DNA from 3 places in the Alteromonas australica genome. Region 3 is predicted to be linked to each of the others. Evidence: predicted binding sites of a transcription regulator. Region 3 holds the regulator's gene; each other region holds the start of a gene.
The links. Region 3 encodes FliA, which starts transcription of late flagellar genes. Its sites were predicted from a motif close to CTAAAGNTNNNNNNNNNNNNGCCGATA; they were not measured.

Region 1 (4,906 bases), 160 kb from region 3:
GAGGTTGGCGCAAATTGCTTTGCCTTTAACGAGTGGTTTCCCGGCGGGTTCACGCCACAATTTGGGGGCACGATCACCGATGCATCACTGACCTCCGGCTTGCGCATTGACCTTAACAATGGCTGGGCGCTAGACGTGAGCGGGAGCTTAGGCTACTCGGATATTGCTTATACGCTGTCGGGCACAGTGAACCCTTCGCTTGGGCCTGATACGCCTCTGACGTTTTCGCCAGGTTCAGTGAGTCAAATAGAGCGAACGTTTAATTTCGACTTAACTAAGTTGATAGACACGCCGCTGGCGGAGCCTGTTAGTTTAGCGTTAGGGGCTGAGTGGCGCAGAGAAACCTACTTTCAGCATGCCGGTGATGAAGCGTCGTTTGAGGCCGGCCCTTTGGCCTACGATCCAAATACGGGGTTATCCCAAGGCTTTTCAATCGGCTCGAATGGATTTCCAGGTTATCAGCCTCAATCCGCAGGACATTGGAGTAGAAGTAACTGGGCATTATATTCGGATGTGGAATTGTTCGTGACCGATCCCTGGCAGTTGGCACTAGCGTTACGGGTAGAGCACTTTACCGACTTTGGATCTACATTTGATGGTAAGTTGAGTACTCGCTATCAATTTAATGATTACACCGCCGTTCGAGGCTCTATCAATACAGGCTTTAAAGCGCCAACGGTAGGCCAAAGCAATGTAATAAACGTGACCACCGCCTATGCTGCAAATGGCTTAGAAGACCAGGCAACGTTGCCGCCCACCGACCTTATATCTCAACAATTAGGTGCTAGTGCACTGCAACCTGAAGAGTCGGTGAACTATAGCTTTGGCGCTGTTATGCAGCTAAATGCAAATATCTTCGCCACGCTGGATTATTTTACAATACGTTTAAGCGACCGTATCAGCACAACCTCAGCGATTCCGCTTACCCAAGAAGATATTGACGCCTTAACGGCGTTAGGCAGAGAAGATGCAGTTAATTACAATGCGGCCAAATACTTCACGAACGATTTTGGTACGCGCACACAAGGCATAGACTTCGTCTTACATTACGAAGAAAACCTATGGGATTGGCAAAATAAACTTATCCTTGCCTATAACTGGACAGATACCCAAGTTGAACGAGTGACCCTATACCCCACCTTAGTCGATGGCGTTATGCAGTTGCGGCCTAACCTCACATCACAGCGTATTCGTATGCTAGAAGACAACCTGCCAGCCCACCGAGGTAGCGTTACCCTAGAGCAAAGTCAGGGCAGGCTTAATTTTATATGGCGAATGAATTATTTCAGTGATTTCTACGAAGACCATTTAGATGCGTCTGCGGGAATGGATATCTACGGCAGTGATACCCTTACATTTGATGCGCAAGTAACTTGGTACTATTCGCCAACAATGAGAGTCACCTTGGGGGCGCAAAACCTGTTTGATAATACCCCTGAAGAAAATCCCTTCAAAGGTGAAGTTGGTGCCTTGTACCCGCCCACATCTCCAGGCGGAATTAACGGCGCATTTTATTATTTAGGCTTTGAATATACGTTTAATTAATTAAATAACCGAGGCGGAAGTGGGTCAGAATGTTAAGAGGAAAGCTTTCTGGGGTGGTGATGATGCCATGCTAGGGCAGGTGACGTTTAAGTCGGCATTGGCAACCGTTGATTACTAGCCGACGTTTTTAAATAGCGAGTCATCAACAATGGTCTGGTCGATGATTTGTTGTGCCATTTGTATACACTTGCCACACTGTGAGCCTAACTCTAATTGCGCACGCAACTCACGCATGTTACCCACACCTTGATCTTGTACAGCAGCGCGGATAGTTTTATCGGTCACACCGTAGCACATACATACAAACATTCATCGTACTCCAAATAAGTCTGTAAATGATAATAATTGCTATTCATTGTTAAAGCAAGTCACTCATCGAAGATTTTGCATGAATTTTCCCCAAACCATCATTTTCCTAAAAACCGAGCAACCAATAAAAAAGGCGCCGAAAGGCGCCTGGTTCATCAGGATAAATTCAGGAAGCTTCGGTGAGGGGCCAGCCCCCTAATGCTTTGTAGCGGTTGACCATGTAGCAAAATAGTTCCGTCGTTTTTTGAGCATCATATAATGCACTATGCGCTTCTTTCTGATCGAAGTGAATACCCGCAGCACGGCAAGCCTTCACCAGCACGGTTTGGCCTAATGACAACCCAGCTAAGCTAGTGGTATCAAAGGAGACAAAAGGGTGAAAAGGCGTGCGCTTTATATTACACCTTGCTATTGCGGCATTGACAAAGCTCTGATCGAAGGTGGCGTTGTGCGCCACAATGACTGAGCGTTGGCAATTAGCGTCTTTTTGCGCTTTGCGTATGCCTTTACATAATTCTTTCATGGCGGCGCTTTCTTCTATGGCACCACGCAATGCGCAAGTTGGGTCAATACCGTTAAACTCGAGAGCAGCAGGTTCTAAATTGGCACCTTCAAAAGGGTCAATATGATAGTGAAAGGTAAGATCAGGATGCAGAATACCCTGTTCATCCATTTTCACGGTTACCGCTGCAATTTCTAACAAAGCGTCTGTGTTTGCGTTAAATCCTGCGGTTTCGACATCGATAACCACGGGGAAATAACCTCTGAAACGGTGAGATAAAGCATGTGAAGACTCAGACATAAACGCTCTTTTACTGATGTTAGACGATGACGAACATACACTAATTTGCTAAGTGTACCCTTATGCAGGTGAGGGATTATGTCAATTAAATAAGTGTGTATCCAGCGATGTTTCGCATTCGTTTCGGTTCAGATGTATAATTGATGGTATATCGAGCTAAACTTTTCTACACTTGGGGCGATATATTCTCTAGACGTTGTCATTTAACGGCCTACGTTTGGTTTTATATTCTTGTTAAGTAGGTGTGGCTGTGAAACTTAAATACTTATTTCTTTTCTGCTTGGTAGCGACGACTTCGGTCAGTGCGGCTATGCGCCAATATGCCGCTACCGTGGAAACATCGTCGTGGGAAGTCGCGGACGCCTCTCGTTTACAGTGTACCCTCAATCATGAATTACCAGGGTATGGAGCTGCAATGTTTACCAGCGTCGCGTCAAAACAACTCAATATGGAATTTGAGTTAGACATGCATTTGCTGCCCAACCATTTTGACGTTGCCGCTGTGTATTCGGTTCCGCCACGGTGGATGCCTGGTGTAGCACCAAAAACCATTGCAGACATGACAATTCGTAAACAATACAACGGTGACTTACCGCAAGACGCTGCTTGGACAATGTTGTCAGAACTCGAAAAAGGATTTTGGCCCACCATTTACTACAACGACTGGTACAACAAAAACGACAAAGTGAGCGTGGCGTTGAACGCAAGTAATTTTGCGCATGTTTACAACGAATTTGTACAGTGTGTATCAAACCTGCTGCCCTATAATTTTGATGATATTGCGTACACTGTATTGTCTTATCAAAAAAATAGTACTGAGCTATCAAAGTACTCGCAAAAGCGATTAACCATGATAGGTGAATATTTAAAAGAAGACAGCGAACTTGAACTGGTGCTTTTAGATGGTTACACAGACAGTTATGGCGGGCGCTGGAACAACGAACAATTGTCGATTAGACGCGCCAATGAAGTAAAATCCTACCTAACAACCCTTGGCGTGCCTGAAGACAGAATTCAGCTTACTGGCCATGGTGAAAAACGTCATATCGCGCCGAACGACACCCGGGATGCTCGGGCGCAGAACAGGCGCGTGGTAGTAAGATTATCTAAGGGTTAGTTCGACTTTTCTCGCCAGGTTTTCACCGTGGGAACCTGGTCTGTGAATACACCATCTACCGCCAGAATATCTTTTAACGTAGTAAGCAATTGCTCGCTGGTGAAACCAGGCGGTAGAGCATCCTTCCTGAAGGTGTAAGGGTGAATAATAAGCTTGTTTTGTTGCGCGAAGGCTAGCCAGGGCTGCGCTTCCACTTTTCCTGCTTTTAGCGCTTCTGTGTTAAGAAGTTGGCCGAGCCATGGCCCAATTCCATCCGCGTATTTAGATACTTCAGCCATGCCTGCTTCTGTACGAAGGTAGGTGTAGTCGGTCGCAGATTCTCCCCAACTATTATCGGCAATCAACATGACTAAATTGCCTTGGTAACCCAATTCATCACGTAATCGTTTCACTTCTGCAAAATCAAAGCACTGAAGATAACTGTTAGCGTTTTTATCTGTCATGCCGTAATCACCTAATGTAGCCAGCACAATTTTGCTGATATCCACGCCTTGCTCACGGTGCCATGCGGGTGATTTGATTTCAGGGTAAATACCAATATCAGTGTCGAATTGGCGGTTCAATTGCGTGATTAACTCAATATGTTCAGCTAATGTGGCAATAGTGAAATGGGCTTGTGTTCCCTGATAACGGTTTGGAAAAACTGGCGAGCCATCGGTATTTTGTCTTTCATGAACCCGTAAGCGTTTCAATTCCGCTAAAGTGAAATCTAGCGCATAGAAGCGACCATCGTCTCGTGCTCTATCACTGTAGACGTCTTCTACATTTGTCACGGTTTCAAGGTGTATGTCGTGCAGCACTACGGGCACACCGTCTTTTGTTATAACGACGTCTTGCTCTATAAAGTCAGGGCGCTGAGCGAAGGCTAAAGTGGCCGCTTCCAATGTATGTTCAGGTAAGAACCCCGAGGCACCTCTGTGGGCAATGATGTCGAAAGGCTCTGCAACACTTAGAGAACTCACTAGCGCTGAGCAGCCAATGAATATGTAACGGGTTAAGCTCATGGTCAATATCCTTGTTGATTATTTGGCTTGGATCAGTTCAATGGCGTAGCCATCTGGGTCACGTACAAATGCAATGATGGTTTGCCCGCCTTTTACCGGCCCAGGCTTGCGATAAACCTCAGCGCCCTG
Region 2 (4,906 bases), 1.6 Mb from region 3:
AAAGACGCCCTATTGAAAGACGGGTACGATGAACGGTTTGTTAGAATGTGGACCTACTATTTAAAATACTGCGAAGGGGGGTTCTTAGAGCGCACCATAAGTACAGTGCAATTAGTGATTGCTAAACCTCACCATCGCGACATGTTACATCGCTAATCCAGATAGGTGAATGCCAAAGCCTCTATCGGTGAGAGACAAACGGTTATTCGTCCACCACCGATATAGGTTTAGATAACATGGGTTTGCCCTGATTAATATTAATTTCCACACGGCGATTTCGTGCTCTATCAAGGGGCGAAGTTGCATCAGGAACAATAGGCTGGGTGTCCGCCTTACCCACAACAGACATTCGGCTTTCGTCAAAACCTGAGACAACCCTCATGGTTTCTGCCACCGCAACCGCTCGCTGAGATGACAAATCCCAATTCGAGCGATATAGCTCGTTGGCAATATGCTGGCCATCACTGTGGCCCGAAATTTCTATTTCCCCAGGCACATCAGCAAGCAACTCACCAATTTTTCGCACAATAGGCTTAAATTGTGGCTGCAAGAATGCTGAACCTGCCGAAAATGATCCGTTTTCGCGGATACGAATAGTGATTTGTTGCCCCAAAGACTCCATTTCGATTGAGCCATCGAGTATTTGTTTTTCCAACTGCTGAGCAATCTTCTTCATCAGCTCAGCGGTTTCATTTTGTTCCGCCGCTTGCTCTGCGGAGGAAGACTGATCGGTTGCCGTTTGCTGCGACTGCCCCCCTCGCTGTTCACCCCGTTGCTTTTGGCGCCCGCCAGCAGAGTCTTCATCACCAGCTTGGAATTCTAGCATTTGCTGGGTCATATCAATGGTTTGCTGCTGAATGGTATCTATGGGTGATGGATCAGGCTTGCCCGGTCTAAATTCCATAGCAATAACACTGGTGCCCTTGGGAATATCTTTAACTTCTATTTTATTTTGCACACCAAAGGCAAACTTCATCGAACCGGCGATTTGTTTAAACTTAAGCACATCCATCTCTGAGAACGACAACAAAAGTACAAAAAAGCACATTAGAAGAGACATAAGGTCAGCAAAGGTGCCCATCCAGGCGGGCAGCCCTTCCGGCGGGCATTTGGGGCACTCTTGCTCAGCCATTACTCGTCCTCAGTTCCTGTATTGCGTTTACTCGCCGCTAGGTAGTTCTTGAGCATACCTTCAATAACTCGAGGGTTCTGTCCATCAGCAATGCCTACGATGCCATCGAGTACCAGCATTTGGTTAAGTTTTTCTTCTTGAGCACGGTTGTTAAGCTTTACTGACATGGGCAAACAAATGATGTTCGCCATAAAGGCACCGTAAAGTGTGGTTAACAAAGCAACTGCCATTGCTGGGCCAATAGATTTTGGGTCATCCATGTTCGATAGCATGGCGACCAAACCAATGAGTGTACCTATCATTCCCATTGCCGGGGCAACATCGCCCATCCCCTTAAAGATGGTCGCACCAAATTCGTGTCGGTCTGTGGTCATGCTAATGTCTTTCGCCAGTGTATCTCGCACGACTTCGATGTCGTGTCCGTCCACCAGCATATCAACGCCTTTTTGCATAAAAGGGTTGTCAATCTCGGCTTCCTCAAGCGCCAGAAAGCCCCCTTTTCTTGCGGCGTCGGCCATCTCAACAATTTTTTCAATCAACTCTTCTGGGGAGTCAATCTTAAACATGAATGCTTTACCGGCAATTTTACCTGCGCCGAAAAATTGCCCCATGGTGTATTGAGATAAAATTACGAACAATGTGCCGCCAAAAACAATCAAAATTGAAGGGACATTGACGAACATACTTATGCTGCCGCCCATTACCATGGCCATTACCACGAAACCTATGGCGCCCAACATACCTATGACGGTTGCTAAATCCACTCACTCTTCCTCATTTGTTGCTTTTATAGCTGACGCATAACGACTATGGCTATTCTATCGGCATGTTCAAAAAATTCTATAATAAGAATATCTTAAAATCCGAAATTTTGTTTTTTTAGATAGTAGAACCTTTTCACCCATCTCGCACCTAATTGCTGAGCTTCTTTATATCGTCATTAGGATAGAGTTTTCATTTGACCCTTTGGCAACCCTCAGTTAATGTGCGCGTAATCCGAATAATCACCGCATATCGAGTACTATCGTGACAGAAAAGAAAGATTCTCCCTCATTTGAAGAAACATTAAGTGAACTGGACGCCATTGTATCAGAAATGGAAAACGGTGATTTACCGCTAGAGGTTGCACTAGGAAAGTTTGAGCGAGGCGTTGCCCTGTCACGTTTGGGCCAGCAATCATTAGAACAAGCTGAGCAAAAAGTGAAGATCCTTGTTAATGAGCAAGGCGAAAATCAGCTTCACACTCTGCCAGAAAACGAGCAGCCCTAACGTTACTCGCTTATCTTAATACAGGAACCCTATGAACTTTACTGCATTGCATCAGCAAATTAAGCTGCAAACTGATGCCGCATTAGTCACGCTCATTGATGCGCTACCCAATCATGCTCCTCGCCTGAAGGCCGCTATGCACCATTCCCTTCTTGCGGGGGGTAAGCGCATGCGCCCCTTGTTGGTTCAACTAGTGGGAAATGCGCTGGATGTGCCCAAGAAAGACCAAATGGCGATTAGCATGGCCATCGAGTGCGTACACGCGTATTCACTGGTTCACGATGATTTGCCAGCCATGGACGACGATGATTTACGTCGGGGGCAGCCGACTTGCCATATCGCCTTTGATGAGGCCACCGCTATTTTGGCCGGTGACGCACTGCAAGCACTAGCATTCAGCCATTTAGCCGATACACCATTGAGCGATTTCGCGCATAGCCGCCGTGCTAATCTATTGTCAGTGTTAGCCCAAGCCGCTGGGTATATGGGCATGTGCGGTGGCCAAGCCATCGACTTAGCCAGTACAGGCAAAAGCATAGATTTAACCCAGCTACGTGAACTCCACAAATTGAAAACGGGCGCATTGCTTCAGGCATGCGTTGAAATGACCTGCCTAGTCGCAAGCGATCTTGACGACCACACCAAAGATAGCTTGCTAAGCTATGCCAGACTTATTGGCCTCGCTTTTCAGGTGCAGGATGATATTCTTGATGTCGAAGGCAGCAGTGAACAACTTGGCAAACCTGCGGGTTCTGATATCGCCTTAGGTAAAAATACCTTTCCGGCAAAGCTCGGGTTGGACGGTGCCAAAGCGGAACTAGGCAAGCTGCACGAGAATGCACTTCAAGCCTTAGCCAGTTTGCCCTACAATACAGACAGTTTAATTGCATTTAGCGAGCTGTTGGTTAATAGAAACCACTAGTTCTGCCTCCATGTTGAAAAAAGATAATAAATAATGAGTTTAGATCTCCAACATTACCCCACGCTTGCACTTGCGCAGACGCCGGAAAAACTACGCCAACTACCGCAAGAAAAATTGCGTCTGTTGGCCGACGAATTACGTGAGTACTTACTTAATAGCGTAAGTCAGACCAGTGGACATTTCGCCTCTGGTTTAGGCACGGTAGAACTGACGGTTGCACTGCATTACATCTACCATACTCCCTTCGACCGATTAATTTGGGATGTGGGTCACCAAGCCTACCCCCATAAAATACTCACCGGCCGTGCCGAGCAAATGTCGACTATCCGCCAAAAAGATGGGCTTCATCCCTTTCCTTGGCCGCCAGAAAGCGATTACGACACCTTTGCAGTGGGGCATTCTTCTACCTCAATAAGTGCAGCTCTAGGCATGGCAGTAGCGGCGGAAAAAGAAGGGCAAAACAGAAAGGTGGTCGCCGTTATTGGCGATGGAGCCATGACCGCTGGTATGGCATTTGAAGCACTTAATCACGCTGGCGATATCAAAAAAGACATGGTTGTGGTTTTAAATGACAACGAAATGTCTATTTCCGAAAACGTAGGGGCGCTAAACAGCCACTTAGCACGGTTACTAACGGGGAATTTATTTAACTCTATTCGCGACGGCGGTAAAAAACTGCTCAGCAATGTGCCCCCCATTAAAGAGTTTGCTAGCCGAGCGGAAGAACACATTAAGGGCATGGTGGTACCAGGCACTATTTTTGAAGAGTTAGGGTTTAATTATATTGGTCCTATTGACGGACATGATGTTAACGGCGTAGTCGATACCCTTCGCAATATGCGAAAATTCGAAGGGCCGCAGCTTCTTCATGTAGTGACCAAAAAAGGGAAAGGTTACCCGTCTGCCGAAAAAGACCCAATCAAATTCCATGCTGTCCCTAAATTTAACCCTGCTGATAATGCGCTACCTAAGTCGAAGCCATCGTCACCGACGTTTTCAACAATATTTGGGCAATGGCTTTGCGATATGGCCGCACAAGACCCTAAACTCATGGCCGTGACACCGGCCATGCGGGAAGGCTCAGGTATGGTGGCGTTTTCTCAACAATACCCCGAGCAATACTTTGATGTAGCGATTGCTGAGCAACACGCAGTGACCTTCGCTGCAGGTTTAGCCAGAGACGGCCTAAATCCTGTTGTAGCGATTTACTCTACCTTTTTACAACGGGCTTACGACCAGCTTATTCATGATGTTGCGCTGCAAGACCTTCCCGTGCTTTTCGCCATTGACAGAGCCGGTATTGTGGGCGCCGACGGCCCTACTCACCAAGGCGCGTTTGATATTGCGTTTCTTCGCTGTATACCGAACATGATCATCATGACGCCGGCTGACGAAAACGAATGTCGACAAATGTTATACACCGGCCACAAGCTGCAAAAACCAGCTGCAGTGCGCTACCCTCGCGGTGCTGGTATGGGTATTGAGCCAGAAACATCGATGACCGCCATGGCGCTAGGGAAGTCACGTGTTTGTTACCAAGCTACAAATGACGCTGGCAAAAAAATCGCCATATTAAACTTTGG
Region 3 (4,906 bases):
ATCTGCTGCAGCAAAGCTTTATAAAAAGTATGGTTTGAATCATACTAGTAGCAATAATGTGATCAGAACAGCACGAGCAGTATGATTGACGATCAAGCGAGTAGCTTACGAAAAATGAAGCAATCACGGTTAATCAAGGTTATCGCAGTCACCGGTGGTAAAGGTGGCGTCGGTAAAACAAATATAACGCTTAACACCGCTATTGCGATGGCAAAGCAAGGAAAGCGTGTCATGGTATTGGATGCAGACTTAGGTTTGGCCAATGTTGATGTCATGCTTGGGCTTAGGGTAGAAAAGAACTTATCCCATGTGCTGTCTGGCGAATGCACCTTAGATGAGGTGTTAGTCACTGGACCACACGGAATAAAGATTGCGCCAGCCACTTCAGGTACGCAGTCTATGGCTGAGTTGTCTCCTACTGAACATGCCGGGTTAATCCGCGCGTTCAGTGAGTTACGCTCGCAAATTGATGTGCTTATTGTCGATACCGCCGCCGGTATTTCAGATATGGTGCTCAGTTTTTCAAAAGCCTCACAAGACATCATGGTGGTAGTTTGTGATGAACCAACATCACTGACCGACGCTTACGCGCTGATAAAAATACTCAACCGAGAGCACGGTGTGTTTCGCTTCAAAATTGTGGCAAACATGGTGCGTGACGTGCGCGAAGGGCAAGAGTTATTTAGTAAGTTATCAAAAGTAACCGGGCGCTTTCTTGATGTTGCCTTAGAATTAGTGGCGACAGTTCCCTTTGATGAGAACATCCGTAAAGCGGTGAGAAAGCAAACTTCTATTGTAGATGCGTACCCAAGCTCGCCCGCAGCGGTAGCTATTGGTCAGTTGGCGAATAAAGCATTGTCATGGCCTATTCCCGCGCAACCAGGTGGCCATTTAGAGTTCTTTATAGAGCAGTTGGTGTCGGATAAAGCAGTAGGAAATCAGCGTTGAATAGCAAGGCAGCCGCTTATCAACAACAAACAGATAGGTCGCAACTCGTAGAGCGTCACGCTCCACTAGTAAAACGAATAGCCCATCACTTGATGGCCCGGCTCCCTGCCAGCGTGTTGGTAGATGATCTTATCCAGTCGGGAATGATTGGCTTATTAGAAGCAGCACGAAATTTCGATGGCTCGAAAGGCGCAAGTTTTGAGACATTTGCCGGTATTCGTATTCGCGGCGCCATGCTAGATGAAATACGCAAGGGTGATTGGACACCACGTTCGGTACATAAAAATGGTCGTGCCATCACCGAGGCCATTTCATTAGTCGAAAGTGAAACAGGCAGAGACGCGCGGGATGTAGATATTGCTGCTAAGCTAAATGTCAGCATGCAAGACTATCATCAAATGCTGAATGAAGTGAATGCAGGCAAGTTGGTAGGCATTGAAGATTTAGGTGTTTCGGAAGATGTGATTTCTACCGAGCAAAATCGTGGTTCCGACGCGCCCCTAGAGGATTTGATGCAAGGTGCGTTTCAAAAAGCGTTAGCGCATGCGATTACTACCTTGCCAGAGCGAGAAGCGATAGTGCTGTCTTTATACTATGATGAAGAACTGAACCTCAGAGAAATAGGTGAAGTTCTTGATGTGAGTGAGTCAAGAGTCAGTCAAATTCACAGTCAGGCCATGTTAAAACTCAAATCACGAATGAAGTCGTGGCAAGCTGACGAAGAATAGATATTAATAACAATTAACCCCTCAGCGGAGGCTATTTTGGATAAAAGTATGAAAATTCTTGTGGTTGATGATTTTTCTACCATGAGACGTATCATAAAAAACCTGCTTAAAGATTTGGGTTTCTCCAATATCCAGGAAGCGGATGACGGCAGTACCGCCTTACCTATGCTACAGCAAGGCGATTTCGATTTTGTAGTAACCGATTGGAACATGCCAGGCATGCAAGGCATCGATCTGTTACGCGCAATTCGCGCTGACGATAAGCTTAAGCATTTGCCTGTGTTAATGGTAACAGCAGAAGCGAAAAAAGAGCAGATTGTTGCGGCAGCGCAAGCCGGTGTAAACGGTTACGTTGTTAAGCCATTCACTGCTGCTACGTTAAAAGAGAAGCTCGATAAAATTTTCGAACGTTTAGGTTGATCCAGACGCTCACCAGAGATATGAGGTTTACTGGATGTCAACACAAGTAAATGTTCCTATTACCCTTGAAGAAGCCAAACAATTGGTTGCCTATTTGGAAGAGGGTGATTCTGCTTCAGCTAATGCCATCTTAGAAGCGGCGTCAATGAAAGAGTCTATTGAGCTCTTCGCCGAGGTTGGAAAATTGACGCGCCAACTTCACGACGCGTTAAACAACTTCCAAATTGATGATCGCATCAAAAACTTGGCCAATGATGATATTCCCGATGCGCAATCGCGTCTTACCTATGTCATTGAAGAAACAGAAAAAGCCGCAAATACCACTATGGATGCCGTTGAGGCCAGCATGCCAATTGCTGAACTATTAAGTTCACGCATAAGCAGCGTGATGCCAGAGTGGAAAAAACTAATGAGCCGTCAAATCGAACTAGGCGAATTCAAAGCTTTATGTGCAGATTTAGACGAATTGTTGGAAGACGGCGCTGAACAATCAGCTAAACTTACACAGTTACTGACCGAAGTGTTAATGGCACAAGGTTATCAGGACCTGACCGGGCAAGTGATTCGCCGGGTTATAGATTTGGTTAAGGAAGTTGAAGATAGCTTAGTAAACATGCTTACTATGTTTGGTGAGCCTGAGACATCTGAACAGACGAAAACACCGGTCGAAACGGTCAAGAAGATCGATGGTGTAGAGGCGGAAGGCCCCATTATCGATGCCGACACGCGAGATGACGTTGTGTCTGGCCAAGATGATGTTGATGACCTTTTGTCTAGCTTAGGTTTTTAGGGGAGCGGGCGCATGTCGTTTGATGTTGACGAGGATATATTACAGGACTTTCTGGTTGAGGCCGGGGAGATACTTGAACAATTACAAGAACAGCTCGTTGATCTTGAAAACAATCCAGAGGATGCAGATTTATTAAATGCAATCTTTCGGGGTTACCATACTGTCAAAGGTGGAGCAGGATTTTTATCACTCACTGAGTTGGTTGAAATTTGCCACGGCGCAGAAAATGTTTTTGACGTCATGCGCAACGGTCAAAGAACCTTAACACCAGAGCTTATGGACATCATATTACAAGCCACCGATGTGGTTGTAGAGATGTTCGAAAATGTAAAATCGCGCGAGCCTCTTGTACCCGCAGACGCGAAGTTAGTCGATACACTGCATAAGTTAAGTCATCCTGAAACGCCAGGGGAGAATATCTTCGGTGACGATGACGCGTCTGCCCCGCCAGCGCCGAGTAGTGAGGCACCAGAAGAAGAGTTTGCCATTGAAGAGCCAGCGGCTCAGGAAGCTGCATCTGACGGTGGTATTGACGATATAAGCGAAGACGAATTTGAAGCACTTCTTGATGAGCTTCACGGCTCTAGTGCACCTGGCGCAGCGTCCAAAGCGGCACCAGCGCCTGCAGCGCCAACGCCAACGCCTCCAGCCGGGGGTGACGATATTACAGACGATGAATTTGAAGCACTGCTCGATGAGCTTCATGGAAAAGGTCAATTCAGTAATGAAGAGGCCGCCGAGCCGGCAAAACCCGCAGCGCAACAACCTACTGCACCAGCAGGTTCAGACGACGAAATATCTGATGATGAGTTTGAAGCACTGCTAGATCAACTTCATGGCTCAGGACAAGGGCCATCGAAGAAAGAGGAAGCTCCCTCTAAACCGGCCCCAGCGCCTGTGGACGAGAAGGCGACTCAAGCGGTACAAAAGGCGAAGCAACAGCAAGCGGCTGCATCTGCACCGAAGGCCGCGCCAGCGCCCAAAGCGCCGGCAGCTAAGGCTCCAGCAGCGAAAGAAGCCGCTAAGAAAGACGATAAAAAAGCCGCGCAAGCTCCGCCGCAAGCAGAGACAACGGTTCGGGTTGACACCAAACGCCTTGATCAAATCATGAATATGGTGGGTGAACTGGTATTGGTACGTAACCGATTGCTAAGTCTTGGTATTAATACCAATGACGAAAGCATGACAAAGGCCATCGCCAATCTCGACGTGGTTACCGGTGACTTGCAAGGTGCGGTGATGAAAACGCGCATGCAGCCCATCAAGAAAGTGTTTGGGCGTTTCCCTCGCGTTGTACGAGATTTGGCGCGAAGCCTGAAAAAAGAAATTACGCTGCAACTAGAAGGTGAAGAGACCGATTTAGATAAGAACTTAGTAGAAGCATTGGCTGATCCATTGGTTCACTTAGTTCGAAACTCGGTAGACCATGGTGTCGAAATGCCAGATGACCGTGCTGCGGCTGGTAAGCCTCGCATGGGAACAGTCAAATTGTCGGCCTCTCAAGAAGGGGACCATATCCTACTGACTATCGAAGATGATGGTAAGGGGATGGATCCTGACAAGCTAAAAGACATTGCGATAAGTCGTGGTGTACTCGACGCCGATGCCGCAGCGAGAATGTCTGACGTTGAAGCGTTTAACTTAATATTTGCGCCAGGCTTCTCCACGAAAACAGAAATCAGTGACATTTCTGGGCGTGGTGTAGGCATGGACGTAGTGAAAACCAAGATTAATCAACTGAATGGTACGGTTAACATCGACTCACAGTTGGGCAAAGGTACGCGCCTTGATATCAAGGTTCCGTTAACCTTAGCTATCCTGCCCACACTGATGATTGTCGTTGGCAAGCAAACTTTTGCTTTACCCTTAGGCGCGGTTAACGAAATCATTAATATGGACATCAAAAAGACCAATACCGTTGATGGCCAGTTAACAATGATTGTGCGCTCTAAAGCGATACCGTTGTTCTTCTTGGGTGAATGGTTAATTCGTGGCCCTAAAAATATTCATAAAGAAAAAG

Region 1: the regulator FliA is predicted to act here: its motif matches at 2,813-2,839, upstream of EP13_RS06000 (flagellar protein MotY).
Region 2: the regulator FliA is predicted to act here: its motif matches at 1,952-1,978, upstream of pomA (flagellar motor protein PomA).

Annotation. Positions count from the first base shown of each region.
Region 1 is NZ_CP008849.1:1,356,099-1,361,004, forward strand. It holds gene EP13_RS05985 (TonB-dependent receptor) at 1-1,545, shown strand, start outside; gene EP13_RS05990 (bacterioferritin-associated ferredoxin) at 1,660-1,854, opposite strand; gene rnt (ribonuclease T) at 2,021-2,656, opposite strand; gene EP13_RS06000 (flagellar protein MotY) at 2,901-3,773, shown strand; gene glpQ (glycerophosphodiester phosphodiesterase) at 3,770-4,777, opposite strand; gene gloA (lactoylglutathione lyase) at 4,796-4,906, opposite strand, start outside.
Region 2 is NZ_CP008849.1:2,764,784-2,769,689, forward strand. It holds gene EP13_RS12205 (SAM-dependent methyltransferase) at 1-156, shown strand, start outside; gene EP13_RS12210 (flagellar motor protein MotB) at 203-1,132, opposite strand; gene pomA (flagellar motor protein PomA) at 1,132-1,896, opposite strand; gene EP13_RS12220 (exodeoxyribonuclease VII small subunit) at 2,159-2,401, shown strand; gene EP13_RS12225 (farnesyl diphosphate synthase) at 2,433-3,323, shown strand; gene dxs (1-deoxy-D-xylulose-5-phosphate synthase) at 3,357-4,906, shown strand, end outside.
Region 3 is NZ_CP008849.1:1,192,807-1,197,712, forward strand. It holds gene flhF (flagellar biosynthesis protein FlhF) at 1-85, shown strand, start outside; gene EP13_RS05170 (MinD/ParA family ATP-binding protein) at 82-948, shown strand; gene EP13_RS05175 (RNA polymerase sigma factor FliA) at 945-1,676, shown strand; gene cheY (chemotaxis response regulator CheY) at 1,713-2,096, shown strand; gene EP13_RS05185 (protein phosphatase CheZ) at 2,131-2,886, shown strand; gene EP13_RS05190 (chemotaxis protein CheA) at 2,899-4,906, shown strand, end outside.